Regions from separate parts of the Pseudarthrobacter sp. AB1 genome, predicted to be linked through region 2. Evidence: riboswitches for the same ligand, from Rfam matches in the RefSeq annotation. Region 2 holds a riboswitch; the other holds the start of a gene.
The links. A riboswitch is a leader RNA that binds a small molecule or an ion and turns the genes downstream of it on or off. The one in region 2 is predicted to bind cyclic di-AMP.
Positions count from the first base shown of each region.

Region 1: another riboswitch for cyclic di-AMP. It lies ahead of DAD99_RS18630 (M23 family metallopeptidase); the one in region 2 lies ahead of DAD99_RS05625 (NlpC/P60 family protein).

Region 1 covers NZ_PZKO01000067.1:95,158-105,167, forward strand. Annotated here, with positions in the region: gene DAD99_RS18600 (isoprenylcysteine carboxylmethyltransferase family protein) at 1-493, shown strand, start outside; gene DAD99_RS18605 (FtsX-like permease family protein) at 531-1,637, shown strand; gene DAD99_RS18610 (ATP-binding cassette domain-containing protein) at 1,634-1,819, shown strand; gene DAD99_RS18615 (hypothetical protein) at 1,810-1,956, shown strand; gene DAD99_RS18620 (TlpA disulfide reductase family protein) at 2,191-2,844, shown strand; gene DAD99_RS18625 (hypothetical protein) at 3,189-3,527, opposite strand; gene DAD99_RS18630 (M23 family metallopeptidase) at 3,750-4,526, opposite strand; cyclic di-AMP (ydaO/yuaA leader) riboswitch at 4,532-4,734, opposite strand; gene DAD99_RS18635 (four-helix bundle copper-binding protein) at 5,633-6,046, shown strand; gene DAD99_RS18640 (TetR/AcrR family transcriptional regulator) at 6,645-7,190, opposite strand; gene DAD99_RS18645 (hypothetical protein) at 7,243-7,518, shown strand; gene DAD99_RS18650 (hypothetical protein) at 7,978-8,277, opposite strand; gene DAD99_RS18655 (phenylacetate--CoA ligase family protein) at 8,274-9,635, opposite strand; gene DAD99_RS18660 (hypothetical protein) at 9,646-9,954, opposite strand.
Region 2 covers NZ_PZKO01000018.1:85,163-95,172, forward strand. Annotated here, with positions in the region: gene DAD99_RS05580 (DedA family protein) at 1-11, shown strand, start outside; gene DAD99_RS05585 (hypothetical protein) at 51-356, opposite strand; gene DAD99_RS22245 (hydrogenase maturation nickel metallochaperone HypA) at 823-1,410, shown strand; gene DAD99_RS21515 (GTP-binding protein) at 1,413-1,592, shown strand; gene DAD99_RS05600 (hypothetical protein) at 1,589-1,810, shown strand; partial or broken gene DAD99_RS22250 (hypothetical protein) at 1,859-1,927, shown strand; gene DAD99_RS05605 (hydrogenase maturation protease) at 1,935-2,426, shown strand; partial or broken gene DAD99_RS05610 (hypothetical protein) at 2,506-2,712, shown strand; partial or broken gene DAD99_RS05615 (four-helix bundle copper-binding protein) at 3,343-3,549, opposite strand; gene DAD99_RS22255 (heavy-metal-associated domain-containing protein) at 3,743-4,039, opposite strand; cyclic di-AMP (ydaO/yuaA leader) riboswitch at 4,124-4,319, shown strand; gene DAD99_RS05625 (NlpC/P60 family protein) at 4,323-5,063, shown strand; gene DAD99_RS05630 (hypothetical protein) at 5,401-6,066, shown strand; partial or broken gene DAD99_RS05635 (ATP-binding cassette domain-containing protein) at 6,181-6,647, shown strand; gene ppc (phosphoenolpyruvate carboxylase) at 6,693-9,515, opposite strand; gene DAD99_RS05645 (NADPH-dependent F420 reductase) at 9,668-10,010, opposite strand, start outside.

The DNA.
Region 1 (10,010 bases), on a different contig from region 2:
CCTGCTCTCGGGATGGCTGGGTAACCGGATGCCGGGTGGGGATCTCCTGAATCACAACTCGGGTCATTTGTGGCAGGATCTCACCGGCTGGCAGGGGGATCCGCACCTGAGCCCGCTGCACATTTTGAGCAACGTGCTGATCGCGGCCGGGTTCATCCTGCTATACGTGTCTTGGCAGGTCCTCTTCGCGGCCCAGCGGGACCACCGGCTGGCGGTGACCGGTGTCTACGCAAGGCTGCGCCACCCCCAATACTTGGGGTTCCTGACCATCATGGCCGGGTTCCTGCTGCAATGGCCCACGCTGCTGACCCTTCTCATGTTCCCGGTCCTGGTCATCGTGTACCTGCGCCTGGACCGGAAGGAAGAACGGATGGTCGAGGCTGAGTTCGGTGACGAGTATGCCGCCTACCGGCGCCAGGTCCTCGGGTTCGTCCCTCGCTTCGGACGGCGGACCGCCGGCAGTCGAGGGCGGACACCGCAGGAGGGGCTGTAATGCCCGGGCGGCCGGATACAACCCGGGAAGTGGTGCCATGCTGTTCTTGGCCATAAAGAACCTGCTCCAGGAAAAGACCCGGCTCCTGATCAGCGTCGGCGGGGTGGCTTTCAGCGTGCTGCTGATCATGAGCATCCAGGGCCTGTACCAGGGCTGGAGCAACAAGATCGGCGAATACATCCGGACCGTGCCGGCCGATTACTGGATTACCCAGACCGGCGCGACGGACATGTTCCATACCCCATCGGTGCTGCCCCTGATCGTCAGGGAAAAGCTCACCGCCATTGAGGGGGTTGCCTCGGCCAAACCGTTCAGCGGGCGCCGTGTGGCGTTCGCGCACAACGGCAAGGACATCAACCTCTACGTTATTGCCGACGACACGGAGAACAACGTCGGAGCGCCCGCCCGGGTGGTCGAGGGCAAGGCCGTCCCGGACAAGGGCGAAATCATCATTGACGGGGTGGTCGGACGCAGCGAGAACATCCGGATCGGGGACACCATCCCGGTCGCCGGCAGGGAACTGAAAGTCGCCGGCTATTCCGAGGGCGGCTACATCCTCAGCTTCTCCTTCGCGTTCGCCACCAAAGACGACGCCGAAAGCATCCTCCAACTGCCCGGAGCGACCAACTTCTTCCTCGTCACACTGAAAGCGAACGCGGACGCTGCCGGCGTCGCGTCCCGGATCGAAGCCGACCCGGCGGTCGATGCCATCACCAAGGACAGGTTCGTGGAAAACAATACGAACATCGTCCGTGACACGTTCCTGCCGATCATCCTGGTCCTGCTGCTGATCGGAATCGCGGTGGGCATGACCGTGATCGGCCTGACCATCTTCACCTCGACCATCGAAAAAGCCCGCGAGTACGGGGTTCTGAAGGCCATCGGGGTGAGCAACCGCCAGCTCTACACCGTCGTGGTGGAGCAGGCGGTCGCCGCGGCCGTGCTCGGGTACCTCGTCGGTGCGGTTCTGGCCCTGGTCGTCAGCTCCGCCGCGGGAATCTATGTCCCGGAGTTCATCACGGAAATTAGGTGGCTCGATGCCGCCTGGATTTTCGGCGTCACCCTGGTCATGGCGGTGGTGTCCTCGCTGCTGCCGGTCCGCCGGCTGGCCCGCATTGACCCGGCGGAAGTGTTCCGGGCATGAACGTCGTCTCGGTCGAAGACGTGTCCAAGACCTTCGGGGCCGGCCACACGGCGGTGACCGCCGTGGACCACGTCTCCCTCAGCGTTGATGCCGGGGACATTGTGCTCGTGATGGGGCCCTCCGGGTCGGGAAAGACAACCCTGTTGTCCATGATCGGGACCCTCATGTCGACGTGCCCCTGATCATCCTCATGTTCGTCCGTTTCGCACGCAGCGACCGGAACGAAGCGAGCTCCTTCGACAGCCTCACCGACGCCCAGCTGGAGGCGCCGAACCACGAACACCTGCACGGACCACGCACAACCGGGGGGCAGCAGTGATGCGCAAAGCCCGCTCCCCTACTCCCGCTCCCCATCGCTTTATTGGCACTTAGGGACACGGAGATGGAACACGCCACGCTCAGGCCGATCACGGTGTCCCATTCAGCAGACGCCCTGACGAGCCTGAGAACTGACATTCGAGAACACCGGCGACCGCCGCAACCGCTGCCCTGCGGGTCCCACGTTTCCGCGACCCCATTCAACTTCGCATCGGCCTTTATCAAAGGACAAATCATGCATGAGTTCCGCCCCTCGACGGCCCCACCCGCTGCCCCAGGACCCGTGCAAAGGGCCGGGTTACCCCGCCGCCGTCTTCTCTCCCTGGGAATACTTGGTCTTGGCCTGCCCTTGCTCGCGGGCTGCGGCTCCACGGATACCCTCGCCCGGCAGGCCAGCGCCGGTGACAACAAAAACTACATCGCCGGGGACGGCTCCGTCACCGAATATGCTGCAGCCGAACGGAAACCCCCGGTGGTGCTGACGGGGCAACTGTACGACGGGACAGCCGTGAACTCCCGCGACTGGGCCGGAAAAGTGATCGTCCTGAACTTCTGGTACGCCGCGTGTGCGCCGTGCAGGCTCGAAGCTCCACGGCTGGAGGCGCTATCGAGGGAGTTCAAAACACAAGGCGTCTCTTTCTTCGGCGTGAACATCCGTGATGAGGAACCTACCGCCGCCGCATTCGAACGGACCTTCGGCGTCACCTACCCCAGCATGCACGACAAAGACGGGGGCATCCTGCTGGCCATGTCCCAGTACGTTCCACCCCAGGCTGTCCCTTCCACACTCGTTCTGGACAGAGAAGGCAGAGTCGCGGCGCGGATCCTGGGCCTGGCCGACCAGAGCATCCTCAAATCCCTCATTACAGGAGCCGTGGCACCGGGTTAGCGGTCAGCGACCGGAAACCAAGTGGACCCAGGCGGCAGGGCCTTCCGGACATGCGTCGGAAGTCCAGAGCGTCTCCGTGGCTGGTCTAGCAAAGGTCCTTCAGGAGAGGAATAGGAAGATGAGCCCTATAGGAGGAGACAGGTACCGGGTGTGGACCGGGGCACACCCGGAGCAACCGTTTGACTAAAAAATCCACGCGACGGCTCCCAGGGACAATAGGGCGGCGGACATCGCCACTCAATGTCCCCCGGCCGGGGCTATGTCCGCCATAGCCTTCACGGCCAGGTGATCAGCGGGAACCACCGAGGACCTGGACGACTTAGCCTGCCGCGGGAGCCGCGGCCTCAGTCCCGTCCGGGGCTTTCGCCGCCCCGTCCGGTTCCGTTGGTCGCCTCGGGTCTGTTGATCCCATGCTGGCTGGGGGCGTTGTCGTCCGTCCCTGCCGAAACGGGTTCGCTTCCTTGCTCAAACTGCGCCCGGTATCGCACGCGCCGGATTCGCCTGGTCATGGAAACCATGAGCAGGACAACTGCGATGACCATGAACGCCGTCATCGCGAAACCCAGGAATCCGGGAGTTACCTGATCCGCATCCAGCCCTGGCCTCAGCCCTTCGTTCCCGGGACCCGGGGCCGGCGTCGTGGCCAGGGCGTACAGGCCTGCGGCTGCCATCGGGATTTGCACTGTATAGTCCTTTGTCCGGCTCGATATGTGGGCGCCCGCAGACGGCCTTCCTGCGTTATCCGCCCGGGTCTGGAACCCTGACTGGCAGTGAGCGCAGGTCCATCAGGAAAGTCAAAAACAGGGTGCAGGACGCACCCGCAACTGTACCGCTTCATCGCGCGGCTGCCGCCTTCACGCGCAAGCAGTCAGCGCAGCCATCTAAAAGGCTGCGGGCCGGGCCTCTTAGATGAAGGCAGCCGGGTCGACGGTCTGGCCGTTGACCATGACCTCGAAGTGAAGGTGGCAGCCGGTGGAGGCACCGGTTGTGCCTACCCCTGCAATCTGCTGGCCCTGAACCACGGCCTGTCCGAGGGAGACACCGATGCTGGCCAGGTGGTTGTAAGTGGTCTTCAGCCCGTTGCCGTGATCAACGACGATCCGGTTGCCGCCACCGTACGGGCTCCAGCCGGCCTCGGTGACAGTGCCGGAACCGGCGGCGAAGACCGCCGTCGAGCACGCCCCGGTCAGATCGATCCCGGTGTGCATTTCCCCCACGGCCCCGGTGATCGGGCTGATCCTGAAGCCGAAAGGGGAACTGACGTTAATCGACGCGAGCGGGGAACGCAACCCCGTGGATGGGGATGCCGGCACGGGCTCGGGGGCAGCCTCGGGTGCCTTAACCGCCCCCGCGGACTGCGCCGGGGCAACGGGCGCAGGCGCCGGCTGGGAGGTCACCTCCGGGCGGTCAAAGGTAAGAACAGTGTCAGCTGCTGCCGTAACCGCTGCTTCCGGAGCCGCGGCTGCCACGGCCGCCGGCCTGTCCTGGGCCGCAGCGCGGCTGCCGGAGTCAGCCTGCGCCGCGGACAGAGCAGTGAGGGCAATCATTCCTGTGACGGCTGCTGTTAGGCCGAACTGCTGGCCGCGTAGCCGGAACGTTGGTTCCTGGAAAAACGGACGGCGGCGTGGTGAGGCAGCGGCCGGAAGGGCACGGCGACGGCCGTGTTTTGGCTGGGCAGGCAAGATAGCGGTCCTCTCGGCGCCGGCGAAGTTAGCTGTCGGATTCGGACGAGTGGACTGTCCGGCTGCCCTGCAGGACGCGATCAGGACGCGCAGTCACAGGGTCGGCTTCACCCCAAGGTGCATCATTACGCACCAAAGTTGGGTCCTCCGCCCCCGCCTGAGAAAGATCAGGTTCACGGACCGCCGGCGGGGTTTGGCGAAGCGGTCACATCCATACCCGTTGGGGGTATGTGCTTATCCAACTTTAGCGAAGCGTCGGCTTAAGTTACAAATCCGTTATCAAAAGCGCTCTGGGCTTAAGGGGACAGGCATGGTGACTGGCGGGGCACCGGAAGGTTACGCTGGGCGGGACTTGCCTTCAGGAGAGACCAGATGGCCCTTCAACGTTCGACGCTTCCACTGCTGGTCCGCAGGCTTGCGGCGCCGCGGGCTGTCCTTTCCTGCCTCGTGGTCGTCCTCCTTTCGGCCGGGCCAGTTACCTTCTGCGATGGACAGGAACACGTGGTGGGCGTGTCAGACCCCAGGCCTGGCGCCGCCGCACAGCGCCAGCCCGAGACTGCGATCCCCGGGGGACAGGAGAACCCTCGGGGACGTTCGAACAGAGTGAGCCCAGTCGGAGCCCAATCCGCCTCCGACGTGCTCCGCGGGGGCCCGCGCAGAGGATGCCACGAGACCGGAGACACCCGGGCAGTCAGTCCACGGTCGTGGCCTGTTGCTGTGACCGACGCGGCGCAGCCAAGGTCAGGAACGCTCATACCGGATTCCGCTGGCCCGCGCGCCCGGCCCCCGGCATCCCACATCGCCAACAGGCCCCAAGCACCGCTGAGCTGGCAGGCGCTAACCCTAACTCAACTGTCTGTCAGTCGGACATAAAGCGCACGTTCTCCCCGTCCGGCCGCGCGAACGCCAGGCCATATGGCCGGCAAGTGGCACCCTTCGACCTGGCTGGCGTAGACACCGCGTGCGGGCCGCCCTTTGGGTCCTGCCTTCAGCCGATCAGAAGGAGGCCCGAGAAAGAACATCAGCCAAACAGCCGGCACATCAGAAAACATCAGCTGGTCTCCGCACCAGGTTCCTCCCGTTCAATATTGGAAAGAGAGAAAGAAATGACACACGGAAGCACCCACAAGATGCTCGATGCGTACCCGAAGGATCTCGGCGGCATCGATCAGCACATGCTCGCCGAATGCATTGCGGCGTGCTTTGACTGCTCACAGGCCTGTACCGCCTGCGCTGATGCCTGCCTCGGCGAAGACATGGTCGCCGAGTTGACCAAATGCATCCGCACCGATCTTGACTGTGCGGACATCTGCGCGGCCACTGCAAACGTCCTCTCCCGCCACACCGGCTATGACGCCAACGTCTCCCGCGCGGTGCTGCAGGCCTGCGCCACCATCTGCAAGGCCTGCGCCGAGGAATACGAACAACACGCAGGCATGCATGAACACTGCCGGCTCTGCGCCGAGGCCTGCCGCCGTTGCGAAAGGGCATGCAACGACCTTCTCGGCTCGCTCGGCTGACCCTGCCCCACGGCCCTACCCAACGGTGACCGGAGATCCAACGACATCCGGCACCCGAGGGAAGGCCTGCCCGGCGGCATCCCGGCCTTAAGGCAACCCCCAATGCGTCCCTGAGCTCTGCCGCCGGAGCATCCAAGGGGAGGAAAGTGCCAGTCGAATCGTTAATCCGTGTCGGGGGCGCGACCAGCGCCACGAATCGCTCGGCGACCGTGGCGCCATCTTCCGTCGAAAGGAATAAATGAAACCCAGGCAGCCCTCAGGCCCGCGTCAGGGGTCCATCCCTCCTGCCGGCGGCACCTTGGCCGGGATAGGTGCCGCGTCCGGGAGCCCGGTCGACGACCCGCAGCTGCGGCGAATGCTGGCCACCCACATGCATTGCGGTGAGCCTATGCGTCTGGTCCCGGCCGACAAAATGCCTGTACTTCTCTTCCCGGAGGCATCGGTCAGTCACCCCCCGGAGCCGTCCGGGGGCGTGCTGATGTACCGGTGCGCCTGTGGCTTCACCTTTGATCGAAGCCCAGACTGACGACCCGGGGTGGACAGCAGCAGTCGGTCCCGGGATGCCTGCAGGCGCAGGTCCCAGGGGACACCTGCCTACTCAGGGCACCGGGTGGAGCCCGGCCAAGGTGACTTTGACCAGCCGGTGAACGGCCTCCGGCGATGTCAGGCCGGCGGACGCTTCGAGGGCGTGAAGGCAGAACGCGGCGAGTTCATCCGCGGCTACGTCCCCCCGGAATACCCCGGCTTCCGCACCCTGGCGCAGGAGTTCTGTCAGAAATCCCGACAGGTGGCGCTCGGCGGGGCCCATATGTGCGCCTTGGTGCAGGGCGACGGCGTCGGCTGCTCCGTGCCCGGAGTGTGAGAGGAAGGCGTAGGCCTCCAGCACGGCTTCAAGCTGCTCGCGGGCGCCCCGCGTGCTGTCCCTAATCCGGGTCAGGACTTCCAGGTGCGCATGGACCTGACGCTCATGCCAGGCCGCTAGGATCGTCTCGACATCCGGGTAGTACTTATAGAGCGTTGCGCGGCCGATACCGGCCGTCTGGGCGATACCGGACATCGTCACCGCAGCCGCCGAATGGCCGGCGACCAGGGTTGCGGCAGCGTCCAAGATAGCGGTCAGGACTGCCCCGCGATGTGTCTCCACAGTCTCATCCCATAACTTCGGCATCCCCACATCTCTGTTCCGTCACTACTGGGTGCTGATCAAGCTCATGATTACCACCGTGGCCAGCGCCTTGCTGCTGGTTCATCTGCAGCCCGTTACCTCAATGGCGGAAATCGCAGCATCTTCATCCCTGGGTTCGGCGGACATGACCGGCATGCGGGTCCAGCTCGTGTTTGATGCCGGTGCTGCGCTGCTGGCGCTGGTTGTCACCACGGTGCTGTCAATCTATAAACCTCGTGGGCTCACGCGATACGGGCAGGGAAAAACTGAAAAACAGCAGGCAATGGCGCGACGGCAAACGGCGTAGCCAGACGCAAAGCTTCCGTCACAGGTCCTGCCACAGGTCAGATGCCACAGACGATGCCCGGCGCAGGACCGGACGGTGCCCGGTATGCAATTCCCGGTGGCCTATCCCGCAGCAATCAACTTGCTGTGAACACCGCCGCGGTGCGAGAAAAGCGAAGAAGTCCCGCAGATTGAAGGCATAAGACCTGACCGTCCCGGGAGACCCGCTGCCGTCATACGACGCGCGACCAAGGCTGTGGATGCGGCAACACTGTTGGCCCGGTGCCTGACCCCGGAAACCATGCGGCCGGGCTGGGCCGAGGCCGCGTCAATGGCCGCCTCCGCGTTGCCCTACCGGTCCATGAAATCCATCGATGACCGCCTCGAAGGGGCTGCGACAAAGCCGGTCATCGTGCCCGAGAACATTATCTGCGCAGCCGGTGCACCACTTCAAGGAACGATGCGGGGTCTGGTTTCCCGGCTAGCCCCGCTTCCGGGCAATCTCGCCATCGATGACCAGGTCAAAGGCTCGGGACAGGCCCCCGGCTGCTAGAACAGCGGCGGAGTTGCGGCCTCTGCCGTCGACATACTTCTGGTAGTCCCTGGTGTTGAACGGGTTCCTGCGTGCCGTTGGTGGGACCCGCGGATCTTTAAGCACCTCGTAGAGCTCGGTCCATGCTGCCTCATGCACAGCCGCCGTTTCCTTGACGACGCCATTCAGATCAAATATAACGGCGTCAAAAGGCGGCAAAGCAGCAGCGGCGGTTGGTGACTCTGTCATCGCGGGCCCTTCAACCCGCGCACGAAGGGCGCCTTGCCCAGTGCTGTCCGTTCAAGGTGTTCCACCAGGTGTACATCCACACCAGTCGGCACAACTCCTGCCGCGGTGAGGGCGTCGCCTACTGCCGTCCGGACTCCCTGTATGGACGCTCCGGGCGCGAGGCCCGCGAGGAGTACCCGCAGCCCGGAGGGTTCCTGGATTACCTGCCATCCGGCAAGGGCGGCTTGGTCCAGAACGTGATGGAACACGATCGGGTGGACATCTACGCTTCCGGCCTGGCCTGCCAGGTGGAGTACGTCTTCGATCCGGCCTTCGATGTCCTCCATTAAAGTGAAGGAGCGTCCGCAGGGGCAATCTCGTCCGCCCAGCCGCACGGTGTCGGACATTTCGTAGCGGATCAGCGGCAGGGTCCGCGAAAACAGGACTGTGACGAGGAGCTTTGCCCCGGTTGTCCCTTGCGACACTGGATTCCCGTCCTGGTCCACGGGTTCGATAATCAGCAGGTCCTCATAGACATGGCGGTTCCGGTAGGTACACGGGGAGGCGATCCCGGCTGTTTCGGTGGCGGCGTACACGTCGAAGGGCGCGCTCCCCCACGCCGCTTCCAGTTCCGCGGCGGTGTGCGGGCTGAGCACTTCGGAGGCGGACATCACGCCCTGGGGTGAGATGTGCAGCCTGCCGGCGCGCTGCTCAGCGGCGAGGGGTTTGAGTGCTGAGGCGTAGCCGACCAGGACCCTGGGCCGGAACCGGTTGAGCGCTGCGACCGTCTCATCCATGGGTGCGGTGACGTCCAGGCGGAGGGTCGGTATGAGCTTGGAGCGCAGCGAGGCGCCGACGACGGCTGACTGGTGTGTGGGGACGCGGGAGCTCACGAGGGCCATTTTCAGGGGCCGGGTGGGGCCGGCGGAGATCCCTGCCCAATCGTTCGCCCGGGCATAGGACGCCAGGACAGTCCCCCACTCAGAGCGGTTCCAGACGAACGTTCCCCGCCGGCCAGTGGTCCCTGCCGTCGCAGCCGCCCACCACCGGCCCTTCCACGGCATCCCCGGGTCTCCACCGTGCTCGGTCAGGGACCGCAGATGGCTCTCCAGATCCGCCAACCTGAAGTCCGGTGTGGTAACAGCCTCGTCGAAGTGGTCCATCAGGTCCGCCTTGGTCACGATCGGCAGCTGGTGCAGCGGAGCGTCGTGAAGGCCGGCGTGATGGCGCCGGTAGAACTCCGAGCCCGCGTAGGCGGCACGACGCAGTTCCTGCAGGGCGCGGTCCTGGTGGGCGGTGATTCGTGCGGCGTCCCAGTGGTCCCTTCTGCGCCACGCAGCGCGCAGGAACAGTACGCGGGAGATGAGCCGGAGGTCCATGGCGGCGTGCCTAGCGGTTCCCGACCAGGGACAGCGGCCGGGCAGCACGCGCCGTGGTGGCCTCGGGTGTTTCCGGCCGGGGAAGCCGGAGCCTCTTAAGCAGGAGGGCGTTGACGGTAACCAGGAAGCGGGAACCGGACCTCGACAGGGCCGCGATCTCCGGGCTGAGGACGCCCCCGGCGAACGCGAAGACCCCTGCCGCGATGGGCAGCGCTATCGCGTTGTACCCCACGGCCCAACCCAGGTTCTGGCGCATCTTCCGCACTGTGCCTTTGCCGGTCTGCAGGGCGATGTGCACGTCCAGCGGGTCCGAGCGCATCAGGACGACGCGGTCATGATGCGCATGCCCAGAATCCCGGCGATGAGGGCCAGCAT
Region 2 (10,010 bases):
CCGGCGAGTGAGCTCGGGCGCGTAAGCTCGACCGAGTTCGCATGAGTGAGCTAAACAGGTGCCCAGCGGCCGCGGTTGCGGCGGAGCACCGTCAGTGAGCCGGTGAGCGCAACGCGTTCGACGGCGTCTCGCATCATCGCTGCCGATTCGCATGCCTGCTGGTTCTCACCGCTGTATTCGGTCGCCTCCACGAGGAAGCGCAGGTTCAGCTGCGGAACGCCGGCGGCTAGTTCGATCTGGTTGGATTCCACATGGTGGCGGGTCTCCAATGCCTCAACAGCGGCGGCCATCACGGCTTCCGGCGGGTTGCCAGGTTTCAGTCCGGTGATTTTCAGGCGCGTCTGGAACGAAGGCATGCCTTCAACCCTATCCCGACCGTCCGCTCGCCGGGTGGCCGGACTAGTCCTGCCGGCGGTCCAGCGGCCAATGCCGCTACCGGACCGGATCCCTGCGCTGTCCGCCCCCACAAACGCCCAAGGAGCCCGCCGGGAGGTCTTCCGCTACCACAACAGCCAAGAGCCCGCCCCAGCCCACAGAATGCAGGAGCAACACAACGGCCGCCATTCCACCGACCGTTGCCGTTCCCGGCCGGTCAGCGTTTTCCCGGACCGCCCCGGCACGTTACTGGACCGGCCGGTCCTGGCCTGCGTCGGCGGGTTGACTCCAGCTTCCGGTTGCTGCATTGCCGAGCCTCCGGTTTTCGCGTCATTGCAAAATACTGGGATAACTATACGGCCTTAGCCGATGAATGCGCTGCTGTCAAATTTGAGGTTGATTTATGGCCTCGACGAGCCTATCTTGGGCAGAGAGGGGGCAGTACCCATGCACGAACTCTCGATCGCACGAAGCCTAGACGCGGTCTTGGACAGGACAGGCGGCCAGGCAAACTCGGGCGTCAGCTTTCGGATCGGGCCGTTATCGGGAGTGCTTCCGGACGCCCTCCGTTTCTGTTTTGATGTGGCTTCAGCGGCTACCACCCTGGCAGGGGCGCGGCAGCAGATCGAGGAGCCGCAGGCCCGTGGGCATTGCCGCCAGTGCGGTACAGACTTCGCCAAGACGGACATGTCCTTCTGTATCCCTGCGGCAGCGCCGACTTCGCAGTGGTCAGCAGGCGGGAAGTCAACCTCGTTTCGATGGAGGTGGCGTAACGACATGTGCGCAACGTGCGGTTGCGGCGAGGACGCCACCCCCCGGGTTTACCCCCTGGAAGTGCCGGGCCTGGAAATACCGGGGGCGCAGGCGCATGAGCATTCCGGCGAACCTGGACATATGCGCACTCACGACGGGCGCCCGCCTAGCCACCCCACACCCCGGAACTCATCCCGCTGGAACAGCACCTGCTGGCCAAGAACGACCTCCTTGCGGAACGGAACCGCGGCTGGCTCGCCGGGCGGAAGATCCGGGCGCTGAACATGATGAGCTCCCCCGGCTCCGGCAAAACCACGCTCCGGGTGCGGACGCTCACGGAGCTGGGAGACCGGCTGCAGGCCGGTGTCATCGAAGGGGACCAGGAAACCTCCCTCGACGCCGACCGCATCCGCAAAGCCGGCCGGCCCGTGGTGCAGATCAACACCGGAGCCGGGGCCTGGTGAATCCGAGCCGGCGGGCCGACGCCCAGGACCTGTTCTTCGCCGGGCAAACGTGCCGCGTCACCAACGTGCACTTCGATGTTGACGGCAGCACACACGTGGGCCTGGTCCTCGACCAGGACCCCGCCGCAGACCTCCACGAGGGCTACGGCCCGTCCTTCTACTACTCACCGGAAGAGCTCGAACCCCTGGGGCAGGATGGAAAGGAAAGCCCGCCATGAGAATCATAGGAATGGCCACGGTAGCGTTTCTGGCGGGCGTTAGCACTCGGCGCCGTCTATGTAGGAATTCGCTCGGTCCCCGACATCCAGCGATACCTGAAGGCACGGCGGATGTGACCCCGGTATGACTGCGCTGGTGGCAGGCGTGGGCAACATGTTCCTGCGCGACGATGGCTTCGGCCCGGAAGTCGCCCGCCGGCTGGCCTCGGAGGGGCACCTGCCGCCCGGCGTCGAGGTGGCGGACTACGGCATCCGCGGCATGCACCTGGCCTACGATCTCCTGGCCGGAGTGGACATGCTGGTGCTTGTGGATGCCGTGCCGCCGGAGCTCGGGACGGTACACAACGAAGCCCCGGGCAGCCTCCGTGTGCTCCGGATCCGCAGTGAAGATCTCGACGCCGGCGCCACCCTGGACCCGCACGGCATGGATCCTGCCGCCGTCCTGGGCAAGCTCAGATCGCTGGGCGGCGAGGCCCCCGTGACCTATGTGGTGGGCTGCGTTCCGGCCGACGTCACCGACGGCATCGGGCTGACACCGCCCGTGTCCGCCGCCATCCCGGCGGCGATGGCCGCCGTCGTCGAACTCCTGAGTCAGTACACCTCCACGCAGACCTAAGGATGACCTATCACGTGCCGCGGAATACCCGGCCAGGAGGGCGCGCTGGGGATCCGGGCCCCGGCCGGGCCCGGACCATCGGGTCCTGCTGCCGGCGTCCCTCCTCCTTGGCGGCCCCTACATCATCCTCGTGGACAACCTGGCACCCACCGCCACTCCGGGTGAGATCCCGCTCGGTGTGCTGACAGCGCTGATCGGCGCGCCCGACGCTTCTATGTCTGTCAAGCGGGAAACGGGTACGGGCGCGGACCCAGTTGTTTTACTGGTGGTGGTGCGGTTTAGGTGACCGGCCAGCGTCCCCTCTCCCCCGTTGTTTTGGCTGCTGGCGAAGCTTGCGGAGCTTGCGGAGCTGTGGCCGACGGAGGAGGGTATTAGACGGGCCGGAGCGGACACGTACAATCCGGCAGGACAGCAGCCAAAACAGAAAAACGCTTCTACAGCCCCGAGCGAAGCGAGCCCCGTTTGAGCGTTTAAAACGGGTGAGACTGGCCCCTTGGGGCCGGCCTTAGTTTTCCCTCGGCAAAAGGAAAATCAGTGCTGCAGCGTCATCGCTGCAGAAACTTACAGGTCCAGCGGGGATTTCTCCCAGGAGATATCAACGATGGGGCGCCTGGCTGCGGCTCGCCCGCTCCGATAACAACGAGGCGGACGCGGCACGTCTGCACCAGGGAGGCCACGCGGGGCGGGCCCATCAGCACCTCACGGATTTCATCGCAGAGATCATTCACGAAGGCGCGGACGCAGAGACTTCCGTTTCGAAGCTGCCCCGGACGAGCTGGCGGCCTTCTGCCTTCATGCCCTGGGGGCTGCGGCAGGACTGGCTACACATGAAGCGGTACTGAGGCTGATCAGAGTTGCCTTGGACGCCCTGCAGGTGCCGGGCGCGCCGGCCTCTGCAGGGCAGGCGCCGGTCAGCCAGGAATGTGAGGAGTTCATTGCAGGCTTGCTCGCAGCGCCGGCACGCCTCGGCGCAGATCCGGCAGTGCTCGTGCATGCCTGCATGTTGTTCGCAGTCATCGCCGCAGGCCTCACAGACCCTGGCGCAGGCCTGGAGCACGGCGCGGGTGACGTTGGCGTCGTAGCCGGTGTGCCGGGAGAGGATGTTGCCCGTCGCTGAGCCGATGCCGTGCACCCGTTCCAGCGCCGAGCGCGATGCCGACCTCAGCGCCGGGGACGCGTTCGCCCCGTCAAAAGACGCCCCGCTCGCCTAACCGGTCTTCTGCCAAAGGCCTTGATGCCAATTGCTGTAAACCGTGTAGCCGGTTGAGGTCACGGCCCCACACACACAGCAAAGCTGCCGGCCATACCGTCGACAATCACCCGGGAACGGACACGAGGTCCGCAGAGGCGGACTCGACACCCTCAACGGCCGATACAGCCTTTTTAACGGTCTGGACGCAATGCCCGCCCGTCAGCCCTTCAACAGCAAACTCGACTGTGCTGCCACTGGATACCACTGCAGGTGCCGAAGAAGCTCCGGTTGAGCAGCAGCTGCACCCGGCAGTGGAAGAAACAAGGGGAAGCCCGGCTCTATATTTTGAGGAAGGATGGAGGGCGTACTGGGGGTGAACGGCCGTGCAAGCGGGTACGGCAACACCAGCCCGGACTTCCATGTCACACCGTTACCGTAATGTGACAAACAGTGCTGGTCTGAAGTACGGTCTAAGTCGTGCCGGTTTCTCCTTGAGGCGGCACTCCCGAACAGATTGCCTAACTCTGCCGCTGCCCGGGATCCGTTCGCTTTTCGTCCGGCAGAGACGGGGAACCCATTATTGGCCTGCTTCTGGCAGGTCTTGGGGTGAAGCCGTGCCTGGTGCACTTTTGCGCCTGACGCGGCCGGGTGCCTTCCACCCGAATCCGACAGCTAACCTCGCAGGCAGTGGGAGAGGCCCTTACATGCCCATGCGCAAAACTCACGGCCGCCGCCGCGCGGTCCCCCAGACCAGCACTCTTGCCGCACTGACCAAATCCGTTACCACGAATGCCAGCGGCGCAGGCCGCCAGGCTGCCGTCTTCGCAGCGGCTTCCAGTCTCGTGCTGACCAGTGGTATTGCTGCCGCCCAGGCAGCGGACGCCCCCGCCCAGCGCGAAGCTGAACCGGCCGCCAACCTCGAGGTCGCTAGCCAGGTACAGGCCCCGCTGACCGCCGATGCCACCATCCAGATTTCCTTCGAGCGCCCGGTCGTGGAAACCATGCCCGCTCCTGTAGTGGAAGCCCCGAAGCCTGTCGTGGAAACCGCGAAGGCCGCGGTACCCGCCTCGGCCAAAGTCACCGTCACCCCGCCTGCGCCCGCTCCGGCTCCCGCCCCCGCAGCCGGTGGCATTAACTCCATCATGGTGTCCTCCGCCTACGCTCAGATCGGCATGTTCCAGGACTGCACGCGGCTGGTCGAAAATGCCCTCAATGCCGCTGGCATCCCCGTTGGGGACCTGGGCCCGATGCAGTTCATGGACTACGGCACCGTGGTCACCGACCCCCAGCCCGGTGACATGGTCATGCAGCCCGGCCACGTAGGAATTTACGTCGGCAACGGCCAGGTCCTCAGCTCAGGCCTGAACGGGAAGAACGAAACCGCCGTGCACCCGCTGACCTGGATGACGTCCAAGGGTGCCGTCACCTTCGTCCGCGCAGGCTAACAAATCACTAAAGGCCGGTGATTCAATGCCTTGGGGGCACTGAATTACCGACCTTTAGTATGCTCCTCCAACCATGCGCCTGACTCCTTCCTCGGGTCACCCGAAGGCAACATATAGCGGTGCTATAACACCGCCGTTTATGCCGCGAACCACAATTCTGAGGCGCATCCCATCTCTGCAGAGTGTCGGGCCAAGCCGTCCCAGTTCCAAGGAAACGAGACATGACGCTCGATTCTGCCCTGCTGAGCAGCACGCGCAGCGCCACACCGCACCAGCTTCCGGTATCGGCGCTACGGCTGCCTGCTCTCGCACTCCTGAAAAGAAAGACTCACCAGACATGACCGTTCAGAACGACCTCAGCCGCGAAGACGTTGCCTCCTATGAGGCAGAGCTCGCGAAACGGACTCCCTCGCTTTACTCGCGCTACATCGGCGCGATGCTCTACTTCATGGGCGCGGCCCTTATCGCCGGCGCCGTCGTACACTATCCGGTCAACCCGGGCCTGTACACGATCATCTGCATCGTCGGTGCGGTCGTGTTCCTCCTCGGCACCATCGTCAACGAGTTCGTGCTCGTCGATGAGCGCCCTCTGCTAGGCCGGGCCATCTCGCTCGTCGCGTTCTCGCTCCTGCTCTCCTTCGGCGTCGGCCTGGTCGGCGGCGGCATCCAGCACTTCGAACAGTTCCCCGAGCGCAGCGCCTGGATGACTCCGATCGGCCTGCTGATGTCCTACGTCGCGTTCATCGCCAAGGACGCCAAGGGCGGCCTGCGCCACCTGGTCAGCCCGTTTGCCGCAGGTGTCGTGTTGGTCGCCGCGCTGACGTGGTTCGGCATGTCCGCCCTCGCAAGCACCCTCGACTCCGGGAGCCACAGCCACGACTCCACGCCGGCACCGTCGCAGGCACCCGCCGAGGCTCCGACCAGCGAAGACCCCACCCTCGTCGAGCCGACGGACGCCCCCGCAGTCCCCGCACCCGACACCCACACGTCGCACAGCCACTAACCCGAAGCCCGAGATGCTCAACCGGTGCTCCTATTCCGGGTAAGGGTCTGCCCCGGCAGCGTGCGGGAGGGCCGGTTCGGGACAGGATCTGGGAAAGTGCTCGAGCTCAACGGAGTGGGCTTCGGATACGGCCGGACGGACTGGGTCTTCCGGGATGTCAGCGTCCGTGTCCTGCCGGGAACCGCCGCTGCCGTCCTGGGACCGAACGGCAGCGGCAAAACCATGCTGGTGCGCTGCGCTGCCGGGCTGCTTCCCTGGAGGCCATGGACAGGGTGGGCATCGCCGGCCTCCGCAGCAGGTTCTTCCCCACACTCAGCGGCGGCGAGCAGCAGCTGGTCCTGATTGCCCGTGCCATCGCGGACGGCAGCTCCGTCCTGGTGCTGGACGAGCCCGCCACCGGCCTGGATCTGAAGAACCAGGTCCGCGTCCTGCTCACTCCCAGCGGATCCCGGACCGGCGATGCCCTGGAGCTCCTGAGCGGGAAAGAACTCAGGGCCCTGTACGGCGTGGGCATCAGCACCATGGCGTACGCCAATGGCCCCAACACCCGCCGGACCGTGGCGGTGCACTACGGCCGGTGAGAGAGCGTCGGGGGGAAAGCCGCAATAGTGAGAGAGCGTCCGGGGTTAGCCCGTGTTGCGCAGGCCGGCCGCTACCCCGTTAACCGTGATCAGCATGGCCCGCTGGAGGCGTTCGTCGATCTCGGCACCGCTGATGCTCTCGCCTTCGGCGCCCTGGGCAGCCCGCACACGGCGGAGCAGTTCCACCTGCAGGTAGCTGATGGGGTCCAGGTACTGGTCCCGGATCTCAAGCGAACGCTTGAGCGTCGGCTGCGCGTCCAGGAGCACATCCTCACCGGTCAGGTTCTGGATCTCGGTGACCGTGAGTTCGAACTCTTCACGGATGGCCACGAAAATGTGGTGCAATTCCTTGGGAACCAGGGTGGCCACGTAGTACCCGGCGATGTCCAGGTCCGTTTTGGCCAGCGTCATCTCAACGTTAGAGACAACGGACCGGAAGAAGTGCCAGTTTTGCATCATCTCCACCAGCTGGGCGGAGTTTCCGGCCTCGCGGGCAGCCTTCAGTCCCGAGCCAACACCGAACCAGCCCGGCACGATCTGCCGGGACTGCGTCCAGCCGAACACCCACGGAATGGCGCGCAGGCCGCCGAGCCCTGCCCCGGAATCCGGGCGTTTGGACGGACGGGAGCCGATATTCAGCGAGCCGAGCTGCTCCACCGGAGTGGAGGCCAGGAAGTACGCGGGCAGGTCCGGATGGTCAATCAGCTTCCGGTACCGGTCGAAGGCGCCGTCGGAGATGATCTCCATAACGTGCCCGTACCGTTCGCGCTGGTCGTCCGACGTGCGCGGGTCCCGGTGCAGGGCCGAGCCCTGGAGTACCGCCGCGAGGGACAGCTCCAGGTTTTCCCGGGCAAGCTCCGGCAGCGAGTACTTGTCCGAGATGACCTCGCCCTGTTCGGTGAACTTGATCTCGCCCTCGAGCACGCCGTTGGGCTGGGCCATGATGGCGTCATAGGTGGGTCCGCCGCCGCGGCCCACGGACCCGCCGCGACCGTGGAACAACCGGACACGGACGCCATGCTTGGCCGCCACGTCGCGCAGGTTCCGCTGGGTCTTGTGGATCTCCCACTGGCTGGTCATCACGCCGGATTCCTTGTTGGAATCCGAGTAACCCAGCATGATTTCCTGGACGTCACCGCGCAGCCGGACCAGGTCCCGGTAGGACGGAACGGACAGCAGCTGGTCCACGATCTCCGCCGAGGCTCGCAGTTCCTCCACGGTCTCCAACAGGGGCGCGAACCCGATCCTGGCGTAAGGAGATTCGCCGAACAGGTTGATCAGGCCTGCCTCGCGGGCCAGGACAGCCGCGGCCAGGACGTCGTCCGCGCCGCGGGTCATGGAAATAATGTAGGTCTCGATGACGTCCGGGCCATATGTGCGCAGGGCGCGGCGGACCTCGCGGAAGACGTCGTACGTGCCGTCGGCGACGCCGTCGAGCTTAATCGGGTGGCCGGACAACGGCCGGCGTGACGCCAGCTCCGAACCGAGAACCTCAAAGCGTTCAACGCGGCTCAGTTCCGCATAGCGGATGCCGGGGCCGCCCAAGCGGTCCATCAGCTGGCCAACTGCGTCATGGTGGTGGTCGGCGTGCTCGCGGATGTCCAGGGTGGCCAGGTGCAGGCCGAAGGAGGCAACGGCGCGGCGGACCCGGGCCAGCGCGCCATCGGCGACGAGCGACGCCGAGTGGTTGCGGAGGGACAGCTCCAGCAGTTCGAGGTCGTCGAGGAGTTCCCCGGTGGAGCGGTAGTCACGGCCGTGCTCGTGGGTGGAGTCCGCGGCAACCCGTTTGCCCGTATTGATGAGCTTGGCCTTGATGCACGTGAGTTTGAGGCGGTAGGGCTCCTGGGCGTTGAGCTCCAGGACGCGCCGGTCCAGGCCCGGCAGCTTCTTCAGGTCCGCATCGATGGAGTCCAGCAGCGACTGGTCCGCGCCGGACAAAGCGGTGGAGTTGGACAGGATGGAGATCAGCTCGTCCATCATCGCGATGCTGATGCGGACGGCGTGCTGGTTCTGGATCTGCAGGATTTCCCTGGTGACCGCCGCCGTGACGTTGGGGTTGCCGTCCCTGTCGCCGCCGATCCAGGACCCAAACCGGATGGGTGCGTCCTGGGACGAAAGGCTGACGCCGTGCTCACCGAGCAGTTCCGAGAAGTCCGAGAGCATCTCGGGCATGGCGTCGGTCAGGATGCCGCCGAGGTAGTAGATCGCGTTGCGGGCCTCATCCACCGGGGTGGGGCGGACCTGGCGCAGTTCGTCGGTCTGCCACATCTGGTCGATGACTTCCGAAAGCTGGCGGTCCTGCCGGCGGCGCTCGGTGGTGCCTTCCTTCGTGGGCTCGGCCAGGACATCGGAGAGCCTGCGGATCTTGTCCAGCACGGAACGGCGCGAAGCCTCGGTGGGGTGGGCTGTGAAGATGGGGCGGACGTCCAGCCTGTTGACCACTTCCTGCAGGACTTCGGGCCCGGCCTTCGCGGCGATTTCGGTGACGGCCTTGGCCAGCCACCCGTCCTTCTCCTGCCGCGTCCGCAGGCCGCGGACCCGGTGGACCTGCTCGGCCGCGTTGGCAAGGTGGAAGTAGAACGCGAACGCACGCACAAGGTCAGTGGCTTGCTCGATCGGCAGGGAGCCGAGCAGTTCGCGGACCTGCTCGACGACGTCGTGCGCGCTCCAGGGGCCGGTAGCATCGGCACCGCCACGGGCGGCTTCCTTGGACTCCTTGGTGAGGAGGCGCACCTGCTCCACCAGATCCAGGAGTTCAGGCCCGTGCTGGCGGACCAGGGATTCGCCCAGCAGGGTGGAGACGCGCCGGACATCGGCCCTCAGTTCAGAGGCGAGGTCGGTTGCGGAATTCATTGCAGTGTTAGCCATGGAAACTGTCTTTCGAGGGTTCGGACTTGGCTCGTACACTGCGCTGGATACTGTGAGCCACGTTACTAGCTATCGATGCTACCCGCACGGGATGGCGAAGGCGGAATCCGTCTCAGATATTGCGCTGGTCCCCGCCACTGCCGCGCCGGACGTCAGCGGACGATCTTGAAATTGAAATCCGCAGTACCAAACGCCGACCACAGGCGCAGCCACACCGGGAGCATCATCTCCGCTCCCCGTGCGGTGGCGATGTCTCCGAGGTCAATAATATCGCGGTGGCCCAACTCCTGGAGAAGGGCCGTCACGGTGCTCTTGGCGCTCGCGTCGTCGCCGGAGACAAACACCGAGTGGTCCCCGCCGCCCAGCCGTCCGGGGTCAACCATCAGCCCGGCGTTCATGGTGTTGAGGGTTTTGACCACCCGCGCCTCCGGGAACGCGTGCTGGATCCGTTCGGCGTTACTGTCCGTGTTGACCGGGTTCAGGACCGGCGGCATG